2 linked regions of the Alloalcanivorax dieselolei B5 genome follow. The protein of the gene in region 1 interacts with the protein of each later gene in a pairwise test. Links are inferred from orthologs where the notes say so. Each region holds a gene or a part of one and is shown on either strand. Other genes may lie near its edges.

The links.
Region 2: the proteins of B5T_RS10520 (region 1) and recJ interact in binary tests that used the Escherichia coli proteins (3 or more experiments, as listed by UniProt). The link is inferred for Alloalcanivorax dieselolei B5 from one-to-one orthologs.

Annotation. Positions count from the first base shown.
Region 1 is NC_018691.1:2,325,875-2,334,233, forward strand. What follows is about bases 2,941-5,899. They hold B5T_RS10520 (DNA topoisomerase III), read right to left. Parts: upstream 5,509-5,899; coding sequence 3,373-5,508; downstream 2,941-3,372. Other genes in these bases: B5T_RS10515 (hypothetical protein), read right to left, coding at 2,941-3,157; ssb (single-stranded DNA-binding protein), read right to left, coding at 5,864-5,899. In the rest of the region: B5T_RS10485 (hypothetical protein), read right to left, coding at 1-289; PFGI-1 class ICE element type IV pilus protein PilL2, read right to left, coding at 286-984; B5T_RS10495 (hypothetical protein), read right to left, coding at 1,209-1,520; B5T_RS10500 (DUF7673 family protein), read right to left, coding at 1,665-2,150; B5T_RS10505 (hypothetical protein), read right to left, coding at 2,147-2,449; B5T_RS10510 (hypothetical protein), read right to left, coding at 2,567-2,773; more of B5T_RS10515, read right to left, coding at 2,900-2,940; more of ssb, read right to left, coding at 5,900-6,310; B5T_RS10530 (hypothetical protein), read right to left, coding at 6,847-7,380; B5T_RS10535 (hypothetical protein), read right to left, coding at 7,428-7,874; B5T_RS10540 (PFL_4669 family integrating conjugative element protein), read right to left, coding at 8,115-8,359.
Region 2 is NC_018691.1:1,623,977-1,627,937, reverse strand. What follows is about bases 1,091-3,961. They hold recJ (single-stranded-DNA-specific exonuclease RecJ), read right to left. Parts: upstream 3,440-3,961; coding sequence 1,742-3,439; downstream 1,091-1,741. Other genes in these bases: fadB (fatty acid oxidation complex subunit alpha FadB), read left to right, coding at 3,744-3,961; B5T_RS07440 (DUF7352 domain-containing protein), read right to left, coding at 1,124-1,408. UniProt on the Escherichia coli protein: Single-stranded-DNA-specific exonuclease.

The DNA of each region.
Region 1 (8,359 bases):
CGCTCAGCCGACTTGAAACGGCGGTAGTAGGGGTGTCTGCGGGGGCGGCGTCACCATCGGATACGACGGGCGCGGTGGTCGGATTAACGTCGCCCATGCCAATACCGATCTCTTCGACGCTATCCAGATCGGTGGACGGCGCCGGCCCCACGGGCAGAGCTCCGTCTACGCTGGCCGAATCTCCAGTGGCGGGCGAAGCGTCGATGTCGTCAGAACCGCCACAACCGGTGATAAGGACCGCCACTAAGATCAACGCGGCATTGGCTGGAAGCGATGGAAACCGCATCATTCACTCTCCTGCTTTTCTGAACCGGATTTCACGTTGGCCTTCATACGCGCTTGGTGGGCTTGCGTTGCCGCCGATTCCTCAGCATTGAGGTGTGCAGCCGTTGTATCAGTTGGGCGGGTTGGGGCGGCTATTTCGATCGTGCCAACGTGGGCCGGGACCCGGGCACGAAAACACACTTCCCGGCGTCGTGGATCCTGTTGGAGTACCCAGGCCGGCCCAGCCAGGACCTGCAGCGCCTCTTGCAATGAGGCGGGGCCCAGATTCCGGTGTGTGAGCGGCAAGGGCTGATTCGCCAAATCCGGAGGCACTCCATCACACAGGTGATACCCCGTTCCCGCCAGCAGGTGCATGAGGGCGTCCTTCACCGTGACCGTGACCGACAGCGTGCTGGGGATGGCAACGCGAACGACCTGGTTGATCAGCTGTTGCTGACCGGAGGACGTGCCCAGTTCCCATAGCTGGTAGCGTCCGGTGCGGACTACCTGGGGTGCGTCTGAGACTTTTTCCATTATGTACAGATCGGGAGAGGCATCCGTCAGGCCATTGGCCGCGTGGGCCTGGGACGATGCCGGAGGAGTCGGTGTGTCGGCCGACGCGGACGCTGGGTGATCCGGGGGTATCGCGGAGCAGGCCCCCAGCAGTAGGGCGAGAGGCAGGTTGAGTACTGAAACAATCGAAAGAAGGGATCGGTTCATGGACGGTCCAGGCGTGTGACGAGTCAACGCCTGAAACGGTGCCGAAGCGGGCCGGGGCGAACAACGCCTAATCCGTGGGCTCGCCGTGGCAATTTACGAGGCCGTCCTGTTCTCTGCGATCGATGCCGGAAACAGGAACGGGGATAACGATGGCAATGACGGAAATAAAAGAGGGCGCCATGGGCGCCCTGGGGGAAAGTGAAATGGGGAATGCACGGGACGTATCAGAGATCGCCGCACCCAAGGGGACAGCACTCCGGATCGAACCCATGACGGCAGGACCCATCGTCCATCCAGTCCTCCCGCATGGCCTCCAGCTCCGCCCGGGTGACGTAATCGAACTCTCTGGCGACGTTGAGAATCGCGGCTTTCGCTGTCGAATCCTCCGTCGTTGCCAGCAGTGCATCCACACGTTGAGAGAACGTGTCTTGGTAGATTTCATAAGAACAGCCACAACCGCGTTGCGCGCTGTTGGCCAGGTGTTGAACGTTTGCCGCGATGGTCTCTGGGACTGTGGCGTGAATGGAATCAGACATGGTGGTTCTCCTGTGTTGACTATGTTGATGAAGAACGGAGAAACACCATGCACTCGTAGAACGAGACGCGTCCCATTGGGGAAGGTGTTTCCCCGCAGGAAGAACGAGGCGACTAGCGCCCCGATGTGTGAAGGTTGATGAAGGTCAGGCTTCCTCCTCAAGCAAATGAGGGCGCCATTGCTGGATGATAGCCTGGAAGTCGTCCTTGAAGCCGAGCGTGTCCGGATAGACCTGCCGTTGGCACAAGAACCGAATGACCACCTGCATGGCCTGGGTGATTTCGTCATCCAGTCCCCACAGGTCGGTGAGGGCAAACGCCCCACAGGAGGCGCTGTTCCACCAACTCAATAAAAAGTTGGCGACCCTGGCGCTCTGTCCGGTGTCGGATTTGGCGAGCCGGATCAGGTAGGTCAACGCCCAGTATTCCTCGGGACTGAGAATCGAATGAGTCTCACCATTGCCTGAGCCCATTCGCCGATCCTGGTGCCGTTTCAAACGCCGCTCTTGAACCTCCGACAATTCGCCAGCCCAGTAACCGCAGTGCACACAACGCACCGCGATGGCGTTGCCGTCCATCAGGTGGTCCGCCTCATTACCACAAGACGGGCAGGTGGAATGATAGATGTTCATAGAACCTCCATGGAAGTGGACCGCGTGAGCGCGTAGGCATCAGAGTGCATCAGTTGCTGGTCGTAGTCCGACCGAATCGAATCAAGAAACCCGCGACAAAACTGCTGTCGCAGATCCGCGATACGGCCGAGATCGCTGGGCAGCACCAGACGAAAGCGACCCGCCATATAGGCACAGTGCCGCGCGTGGATCTGTGCGGCGGGGCTGCCCGTGGCTTTCCAGCGAGTAAAATGATCAACCGCGGAGCGGGCATAGAAGGTGCCGCGATTCACGCGGTGTTGTAGATCGAGATGGGACATGGTCGTTCTCCTTAACGATAGGGATCGAGGACGGAGAACCACCACGTCACCAGCTGGTGACGTCCCTGACGGGAGCGGTGATGCCCCGTCGAGGGTGAGGGTGTGATTTGGGCCGAATTACGGCGTGTGTTTTTGCGTCCAGTTACCCGTTGCGAGCGCAGCGTCAGCGGCGCTCTGGTTCGGAAAGTATTCTTCCGATTCCCGTGAGACGGGACCGAGTTCGTCGCTGCCGGTGCCGATGTAGTACCCGGCGCCACTGCTCAGAACGCGGAGGGGTAAGGACAGGCCGCAGTACTTCACGGCGAGATATCCAGTCTGTTGCATGGTCTTTCTCCTATACGGTTAAAAGACACCGAGAAACACCACACAGATGTGCCCCTGACGGGAAGGTGATTCCCGGTCGGGGTAGGGGTAAAGGCTGGAAATGAAACGGTGAAAAGAGGCGGCAAATCAGCCGAAAATTTTCAGGACGGCGATGATGGCACCGATGATGGTGAACCCTTGAACCAGCATGGCTTGATACATGCGGCTCAGGATCCGGCTTTCGACCAAAGCAATCTCCTTTGTAACCAGAGTAATGTCTTGCTTGGTCGCCAGATGGGTTTCCATATCAGTCTCCAGCGCTTCGACAACGGCCTTGGCCTTATCGGGCTCGACGTTGACGTTACGTAATGCCTCATACAGCGCGAAAGGCGCCTTGGCGTTCATGGCGTTCCTCCAATAAGCTCAGGGAACGCTATCCAGGGATAGGTCCCCGGATGGGTAGTAAAAGCAGGATCGAAGCCAAAAGGCCGCCCCATTGCACGATCCGGGTGGGGCTTGAAGGGCGCTGCATGAACCTGCAGCAAGGTTTTGCCCGTTAATCTCAGCAAAGTCAGGCGGGTTCGTCAAGAAGGGCTGACCGTGTTCCTCATGGAACACCTTCAATCGAAACTCAGCTGTACTTTCCCGTCCGTCAGTGTCGCCTTCGCATCGTACTTCTTCCCCGTTTTCTTTGAGGTCAGCCCTATAAGATGCACGGTCTTGCCGGCCAGGAGTCCGGCGGCCTGGTTGACCGTCAGCTTTTTTCCGAACGTGGTCTTCCAGACCGTGTTACCGCAGGCGTTGCAGCGCCAGCTCTTGGCGGTCTCGGTGGCAGACCCACCACACTGGCAGGGCAGTGCGTTGTCCTTCACGGTGGCTGCCAGGGCGGACAGGGTTTGCCCCTTGGCGTGCGTCACCACGGTGTTGAGCCAGTCCAATTGACGGCGCATGAACTCGTCCAGTGTGCCGGTACCGGTGGCGATGTCTTCCAGGGCCTGCTCCCAGGCGGCGGTGGTATCGGGGTTGGTGATGGCACTGGGCAACGCATCGATCAGCTGACGCCCCTGCTCGGTGGACACCAGATGACCCCGTTTTTTTTCGATGAAACCCCGCTTTTTCAGGGTCGCAATGATGTTGGCCCGGGTGGCGCCGGTGCCGAGTCCCGCAGTGTCACGCAGCACCGCACGCAGCTTGGGATCGGTCACCATCTTGGCGATGTTCTTCATGGCGGCGATCAGAGTGCCGTCGGTGTAACGGGCCGGCGGTGTGGTCATCTTTCGATCACAGTCCACGGACTGGATGGCGCAGGACGTGCCTTCCGGTAGCGCGGGGACCGTCCCCTGGTCGCCACTGCCGTCTTGTTGATCGTCGCCGTCCTGCGGCGTCGATTTTGAGGAGGGAAACAACCGGGTCCAACCCGGCTCGACGGTGGCCTTTCCTTTGGCCAGGAAAGGATGGCCTTGAACAGACAGGGTCAGCGTTGTCGCATCGTACTGATGGTCCGGGAGGAACTGGATCAGATAATGCCGTCGAATAAGGCCATACACCTGCCGCTCCGTTGTGGAGAGACGGGTCAAGTCGGCGGATTCGGCAGTGGGAATAATGCCGTGGTGCGAGGCTTTTTCCACCTCGGTGTCGTTCCAGGTTTTGGTCCGCCGGCTCATATCCAGCATCGACTGTATCGAGGTCAGCTCCGGTTCCATGGCAAGGACCGCGCGCAGCACATCAGGCGCCTCGCCGTGCATGCTAGTGGGCAGATGCCGGCACTCGGTTCGCGGATAGCTCGTTATTTTATGGGTCTCATACAGCGCTTGAGCCGCCTCCAACACCTGATTGCCCGACAGATCAAACCGCTTCCCGGCTTCCTGCTGCAGGCTGTTCAGATCGAAGGGCAGCGGCGGCGGTGCCGCCTTGCGTTCCTTCTTGCTATCCGTGACGTGAGCCTGTGCACCCGTAACAGAACACTGCTGCGCCACGGTGCGGGCCACGGTCTCATTGATGCAGCGGCCCTGGCTGTCGCAGTGCTCTGCCGCTGGTTGCCAATGGGCTCGAAATGCCGGTGCCGCGGCACCCTGCGCCGACAAAGTGCTGGTGATCGTCCAATAGGGAGAGGGCTTGAACGCCTCAATGGCTCGGTCCCGATCGACCACCAACCGTAGCGTCGGTGTCTGGACCCGACCCACGGACAACACACCCTGGTAACCGGCGTTTCGTCCGAGGACAGTGTAGGCTCGGGTCAGGTTCATGCCCACCAGCCAATCAGCCCGGGCGCGGGCCATCCCGGCCAGATACAACGGGTACGTCTGCTTTCCATCTCGCAATTGAGATAGCGCTTTGCGGATGCTGGCGTCGTTCAGTGCGGACAACCACAAGCGCTGCACGGGGCCTCGGTAGCCACACAGCGCCATCACTTCCCGGGCGATCACTTCGCCTTCACGATCCGCGTCGGTGGCGATCACCAGGCGCGAAGCGCTCCCCAGCCACTTTTTTATGACGGTGAACTGGCGTTGGGCACTGGGCTTCACCACCAGGCGCCATTGCTCTGGAATGATGGGTAACGTGTCCAGGGCCCAGGATTTCAAGGCCGGGTCATAGGCCTCCGGCGGCGGCATCTCCAAAAGATGGCCAAAACACCAGGTCACGACCACTTCTTCCGACTGGGTGCTTCGGCAGCCATTGCCCTTGCGGGTGGCGCCAAGCACCCGAGCGATGTCCTGACCTTGTGAAGGCTTTTCGCAGAGATAGATCGTGGTCATGCGACTCTCCTAAACAGCGAAAAATAAAAATGGATACCCCGGTAAAAAAAGACACCGGCCATGTTGGGGGGGGAGGGAGGCCGGTGCCGAAGGGTTAATCGTTGCAATCGAGACCATCATGAAGAAAGAGGGGAGCCCGGAGGCGGTCTCCCCTGGCAGATCACAGCCCCTGTGCTCTGCGTTTGGGCGAGTCCAGATCCGATTAAAGGAATCTGAAACCCACCCGAGGTGCGGGTGCCTGCTCTGCCTGCCAGTACGCCCCCGAATGCTGGGCCGGTTTTACCCCACCGCTGGCTGGGGGATAGTGCTCGGTGGATACCGGGAGACGCCCAAGACGCCAAAGACATCAAAAGGGTCAGAACGCCTCGGTACCCGTGTCATCAAAAGAGGATTGGGGATTCTCGTGCTCACGCTCCGCCGGCGCGCCTTGTCCTGCGGAGGCTTTCGGCCGTAGCGTGACGCTTTCCAGGCGGGCGAGTTCAAGCGTCACATTACGTGCGTTGACTTCCTGAGACGTCATCGCCTCGCCGTCTTTTTCCCATGGCCGCTCCAGTAGTGTCCCCTCCACGCGAACGCGCATACCCTTACGCAGAACGCGAGCCACGTGTTCAGCCCGGTTGTCCCAAACGGATATGGTTAGCCAGCAGCCGCCTTTGTCCACAAAACCACCGTTGCCATCGGGAACGGAGTGATCGAAGAAGACGCGCATACTGGCGACCTTACGGTCCTCGCCGTTGACTTCGACGGTACGCAGTTCCGGGGCGGAACCGAGATTGCCTGAGCCGGTGATCCTGAGTGCCATACCGATTTCCCCAGTGATGAGCGGTTGAACAGGGTGGCCGTGTTGACGGCGCGTTGACGATCAGACTGGAAGAAAGGGCCGTGACGCTCAATGCGTAAACCGCACCGCAGTCAGTGGAATTTTCATTGAGATATCCCAGAGCAATCGCTCACGAACCCCAGGAGGGGGCTTCGGTCTGGCGATGCGCTTTCCGCCGCCGGCGTTTGGTTTCGGGAATGCGACACTGCCAAGCCCCGTTCTTGGAGTTGCAGGCACGGCCCGATGGAACCGCGGTGCGGCTTCGCACCGGTTGGGGATGACCGTGACAGAAGTCGTCTTGACACACTTGGTGTTGTCGACAGAATGGCTGGTGTCACGGTGGGTGGCCCGTGGTGGGATACGTTGGCGCGGACGATGACAGGTCCGGTGTGAGGCTGGTGTTCCCTGAATCGTGCTGTCCCTGGCGTCTCGAACATGCTGGCTCTATCTGATTCTACGACGGGGCGCCTGACCCACCCACCGTGACACTCCCGTGTTGCTCTGACATCCCGTCCCGATTAAGAGGCGGGTGCCAGACACAGACCGCGTTCCCCCAGGATGTTGGCCGATGCGCGTTCGGTCAGGTCTTCCAGCGTCAGGGTCTCAATGTTGGCGGACTCGGTGCGACCGTCCAGGGCGGTTAAGCTGAACGCTTTCATCCATAGATGACCTTCCTTCCCAGCATGCGGTTCCAACGTCATCACCACGAGCAACTGAGGTTGATACCCAGTCCAGCCGTGCGCTTCGTCTTTATCAAACTCGAACACGAGCTGGTCACCATCGAGCTTACCCGGCGCGGAAACGGGAAACTCGCCAAAGGCGTTGGAGCGCAAGCGAGCAACGTAGGACGGGTTACGCTTTTCGGGGTCATCGACGCGGATGTCCAAGTGCATATCCAGCGCCGCGGGCAAGCCACTGCCGGGCATGCACTGATCGCCCAGGGTACCGATGTATTGACCCTCGAAGTGCGGTGGATCGCTGCACCCCGATAGCAGAACCGATGAAATCAAAAGAGTCATAAGGCAAAGCTGCTGTCTGGCTGAAAAGGTCATGTATCACCTGTGTGTCACGTGGAACAAAAAAGTGAATTGATGGCGCACTATCCATATCCGCGCTCTTTACCCTGTTTACTCATCGCGCCAATGGCACTGACGTTGGCGAGCCAGTCCTGCAACCGCTGGCGCTCGTAATGGCGCAGTGACAACGTCAGGTTGAGATCCAATCGTTGGCGCTCGAACTTCAGATAGTGGGGACGGGCGGATTCGGGCAGGAGCCGTAGCAGGAGTGCACCGCCTTCGCTGGCGAGGTTGACCGGATGATTGAGCCCGGCGGGAATGTCCTGGCCGCGCCAGTGCCGATGACTGGACCGGCGCCACCGGTACAACGTCATAGTGCGATTGGGGTATCGCACCAGGTAGAAGGGAGACCGGGGAAACCGCTGCCGAAACGCTTGGCACAGATTTTTGCCGTCCTGCTCCGCCCGGGCGATCTGCTGCTCCAGCTCTGCCAATCGAGCCCGGACCTGATGAACGCGGTATGCCGTCATAATCGATAGATGCCTTGTCAGCCCTCTTACCCTTAAAGGGTTAAACCCTTTAAAGGGGAGTTTGTCAGAAAATGGGGGACCTGCGTTGTCAGAAGTATCCGAGGGTGTGTTGTCAGATAACAGTGGGTAACTGCGCCAGCCGATGGCTCTGTCCGCCGCCGAAGTGATTACAGTGTAATCACCGGAAGGAGGCCAGCCGATGGCTCTGTCCGCCGCCATGACACACAACGGCTGTTCCAATCAATCCTGCTCACTGCCGTCCGGCTTTTCTGCCGCAGCGGCCGCAGTGTCTTTATCTTCAGGGTCGGCGTTCTCTGGCGCAGTCTCAGGGTGATCGGTCTGGACCCGCAGAGGCGGCGCATGGGCCGCCCGCAGCTCGCCGCTGAGAATCTCATCAGGCAGCTCGCCCATCAATTCGATGGCACGCTGACCTTTCTGTGTGGCCTGGCGCACATCATCTCGGGTGACGGCCAAATGCCGGTACC
Region 2 (3,961 bases), 700 kb from region 1 along the record:
GCTGCGTTCGGACTGGCACTGGGTGACCACGGTGTGTTCCTGGCCGGTATCCGGATCGGTGAACACGTAGGTCAGACGTACCGCGGAGTCGGTCCGGTTAACGTGCTGACCACCGGCACCGGAGGCGCGGTAGGTGTCGGTGCGCAGCTTGCCCGGGTCGATCTCGATGTCGATGTTGTCATCCACTTCCGGCGCCACGAACACCGAGGTGAACGACGTATGGCGGCGGCCACCGGAGTCGAACGGACTCTTGCGCACCAGACGATGGACGCCGGTTTCGGTACGCAGCCAGCCGTAAGCGTAGGGCCCTTCGAAACGCACCGTGGCGGACTTGATGCCGGCCACGTCACCGGCGGAGGCTTCCTCCAGGGAGGTCTTGAAGCCGTGGGCCTCGCCCCAGCGCAGGTACATGCGCAGCAGCATCTCCGCCCAGTCCTGGGCTTCGGTGCCGCCGGATCCGGCCTGAATATCCAGGTAGGCGTTGTTGGCGTCCATTTCGCCGGAGAACATGCGGCGGAATTCCAGATCCGCCACCAGCCGTTCGAGCCGCTCCAGGTCCGCTTCCACTTCCGGGACGGTGTCTTCATCGCCCTCTTCCACCGCCAGTTCCAGCAGGTCGCCGGTGTCGGTGATGCCCTGACCGGCCTCGTCGAGGGTCTTCACCACCAGCTCCAGTTGCGCCCGCTCCTTGCCCAGGGCCTGGGCCCGCTCCGGCTCGTTCCACACGTCCGGGGTGGCCAGTTCCCTTTCTACTTCGACCAGTCGCTCGCTTTTTACAGCGTAGTCAAAGATACCCCCTAAGCGCTTCCACGCGCTCGGACAGGTCGGCAAGGTGCGTACGCAGCGGATTGACTTCCATAAGGCGTCTACTCGAATCGTCTCAAATGAATGGGGAAAGGCGGTGATTTTAGCGGTTTGTGGGGCGACTGACGAGGGGCACGCTTACACGCAACACGCCGGCACGCCATACTTGCCGGCCCCGGGGCCTGTTGGAAAGGCCGGATTACCCGGGAAAGTGAATCACCATGATGCCTACCATCAGCCGGGCTCCTGTCTTTGCGTGCCAGCGTGTTGCGTGTTGCGTGTTGCGTGTTGCGTGTTGCGTGTTGCGTGTAAGCGTCGTCTAATCCTTCAACTCAAAAACGTGATACGCCTCCGGTTTGAGGGTATCCAGGGTGGTGCCGATATAACGGGCGTTGTCGGGAATGCCGCTGCCGGTGGCGAACACCTTGAAGCGCCGGGTTTCCTTCGGCGTGTCGATGACGGTGTCGGCGTCCACTTCCACCCACATATAAATCAAGGCTTCCTGGGCCACGTAGTCCACCCGCAGAACGGTGCCGTCCTCGGGCAAACGCAGCTCCTGCACCTGGCTCGAGATGTCCAGGCGATGCTTGTGAATTGTTTTCATGTCTCCCCTCCGTTAAGGGTCGCTGCTCCCCGGGATGGCGATAGCCGCCGGGGGATGGTCAATCCGGCCTTTTGGGCCGGCGTTAGCGCCAAGCCGCGAAGGCGGCGGGGCGCGCAATCGTTAAGGCGCGGTCAGGCGCGAAGAGCAATGCTAGCAAAGTCCCCGGGGGGAGACACCTGAAACGCAACACGCAACACGCAACACGCAACACGCAACACGCAGCGAAAAGCGTTGTGGCCTCTTTCTCTCAGTCAACGCCTTGTCCTTTATTGAAGGCGCGGCCAATGGCCGCCTCCTCATTCGCGTGCGAGCGTGCTGCGTGCAAGCGCCTTTTCACACCACCTGCAAATACTCAAACAACAGCTGCGGATTGCGCTGGCCGCGGAATTCATTCACTTCCAGCCGGTAGATGCCCTCCACCCGCTGAATCCGGGTGGGCAGGTCCGCCACCGGCGCGTTGAAGAAAATACCGTCCACCGCCGCGCCCACGTCCGGCAACCCCAGGGTCAGCTTGAGGTGGCGCTCCCCCACCACCCGGTGGTTAAGCACCTCGAACACCCCGTCGAAACGCGGCGGCGGGAACCCCTGGCCCCAGGGGAAACGGTGGCTGAGCAGTTCAGCGTTGGCCAGAGTGATATCCACCTCGCCCAGCTCGCCATCGGTGTCGATAACGTCCAGAAACACATCCTCGTCGGCCTGGGCCGTCACCGCCGCCTGGAACGCCTCGGTGAACTCGGCCAGATAGCGGCGTTCCAGGGTCAACCCGGCGGCCATGGCGTGGCCGCCGAACTTCTGCAGCAGACCGGGATGGCCGGTGGCCACCGCGTCCAGCACATCGCGCAGATGCAGGCCGGGAATGGAACGGCCGGAGCCCTTCAGCAGCCCCTGCTGCCGGGCCGGAGCAAAGGCGATCACCGGCCGGTTCAGCGCCTCCTTGACCCGCGAGGCGAGAATGCCCACCACCCCTTCGTGCCAGTCGTCACCATGCAGGCACAGCGCCGCCGGCGTCGGTCCGGTGAGCCGTGCCACCTCGGCCATGGCGGCCTCGCGCATGCCCTGCTCAATGCCGCGCCGCTCTCGATTGATGGTGTCCAGCTCCTGGGCGTGCCGCTCGGCCTCCGCGTCGCTCTCCGCCAGCAGACACTCGATGCCGTGGCTCATGTCCGAGAGGCGCCCGGCGGCATTGAGGCGCGGCCCGGCGGCGAAGCCCAGATCGGCGGCCACGACTCGCGCGGGATCACGGCCCGCCACCCTCAGCAGCGCACGCACCCCCGGTGAGCCCTGGCCGGCGCGCAGACGGCGCAGCCCCTGCTCCACCAGAATGCGGTTGGCGCCGTCCAGCACCACCACATCCGCCACCGTGCCCAGCGCCACCAGATCGAGCAGGTCCACCACCCGGCCGCGCAATTCCAGCGCGCTCTGCAACGCCATCAACACATAGAAGGCCACGCCAACACCGGCCAGGTTGGCGGCGGGAAAGCCCTCGTCGCAGAGACGGGGGTTGAGAATGGCGTCGGCGTCGGGAAGCGTGTCGCCAGGCAAATGGTGGTCGGTGATCAGCACACGCAGACCGGCGGCCCGGGCCGCCGCCACGCCATCGATGCTGGCGATGCCGTTGTCCACGGTGATCAACAAATCCGGCTGGTAACGCTCCCGGGCCAGGTCGACAATGGCCGGCGACAGGCCGTAGCCGTACTCGAAGCGGTCCGGCACCAAATAGTCGGGACGGACGAAGCCGAGCTGTTGCAGGCCCTTTACCATCAGGGCGGTGGCGGTGGCGCCGTCGGCGTCGTAATCGCCCACCACGCACACCCGCCAATGCTCGCGCCGCGCTTGCAGCAGCAGCGCCACCGCCTGCTCCAGACCACCGAATTGACGCGGGTGCGGCAGGCGGTTCAGGCTCAGGTCCAGCTCCTCGGCGCCGCTCATACCCCGCGCCGCCAGGATTCGTGCCAGCAACGGCGGCACCTCGGCCAGCCCGGCGGGGATTTCCACATGACGGCGGCGAATGGTGGGGAAAGCACGGACCACGGCGGACAACCTTTCATCAATTTGAAGCGGGGGCTGAGTATACAGGGTCGACGGGTATACTGGGTCAATGCATTTACAGGGCCAGGGCGTTGGTGGAACCGATGACAACACGGTGGCCGACCATAAAGTCACAAAAGAGGCTAAATAAACCGCCTTCGCTTTCTTATACTTGGCGCCCCTTAATCGGTTTCGCCATTCATGTGAGTGTTTACTCACGTGCTGGCACACGGGCCTCCACGGAGGCGGAAGCAGGCTCACCAAATGCGGCGACACGCCGCGGACTTTGGGACTGGAGAGCAATCTTATGATCTATCAAGGCAACGCCGTAAGCGTACAACTGCTTGACGACGGCATCGCCGAGCTGAAGTTCGACCTTCAGGGCGAGTCCGTCAACAAGTTCAACCGGGCCACCCTGGAAGACTTCCAGAAAGCCATCGACGCCACCAAGGGCAGTGACCAGATCAAGGGTCTGATCGTCACCTCCGGCAAGAAGGTGTTCATCGTTGGCGCGGACATCACCGA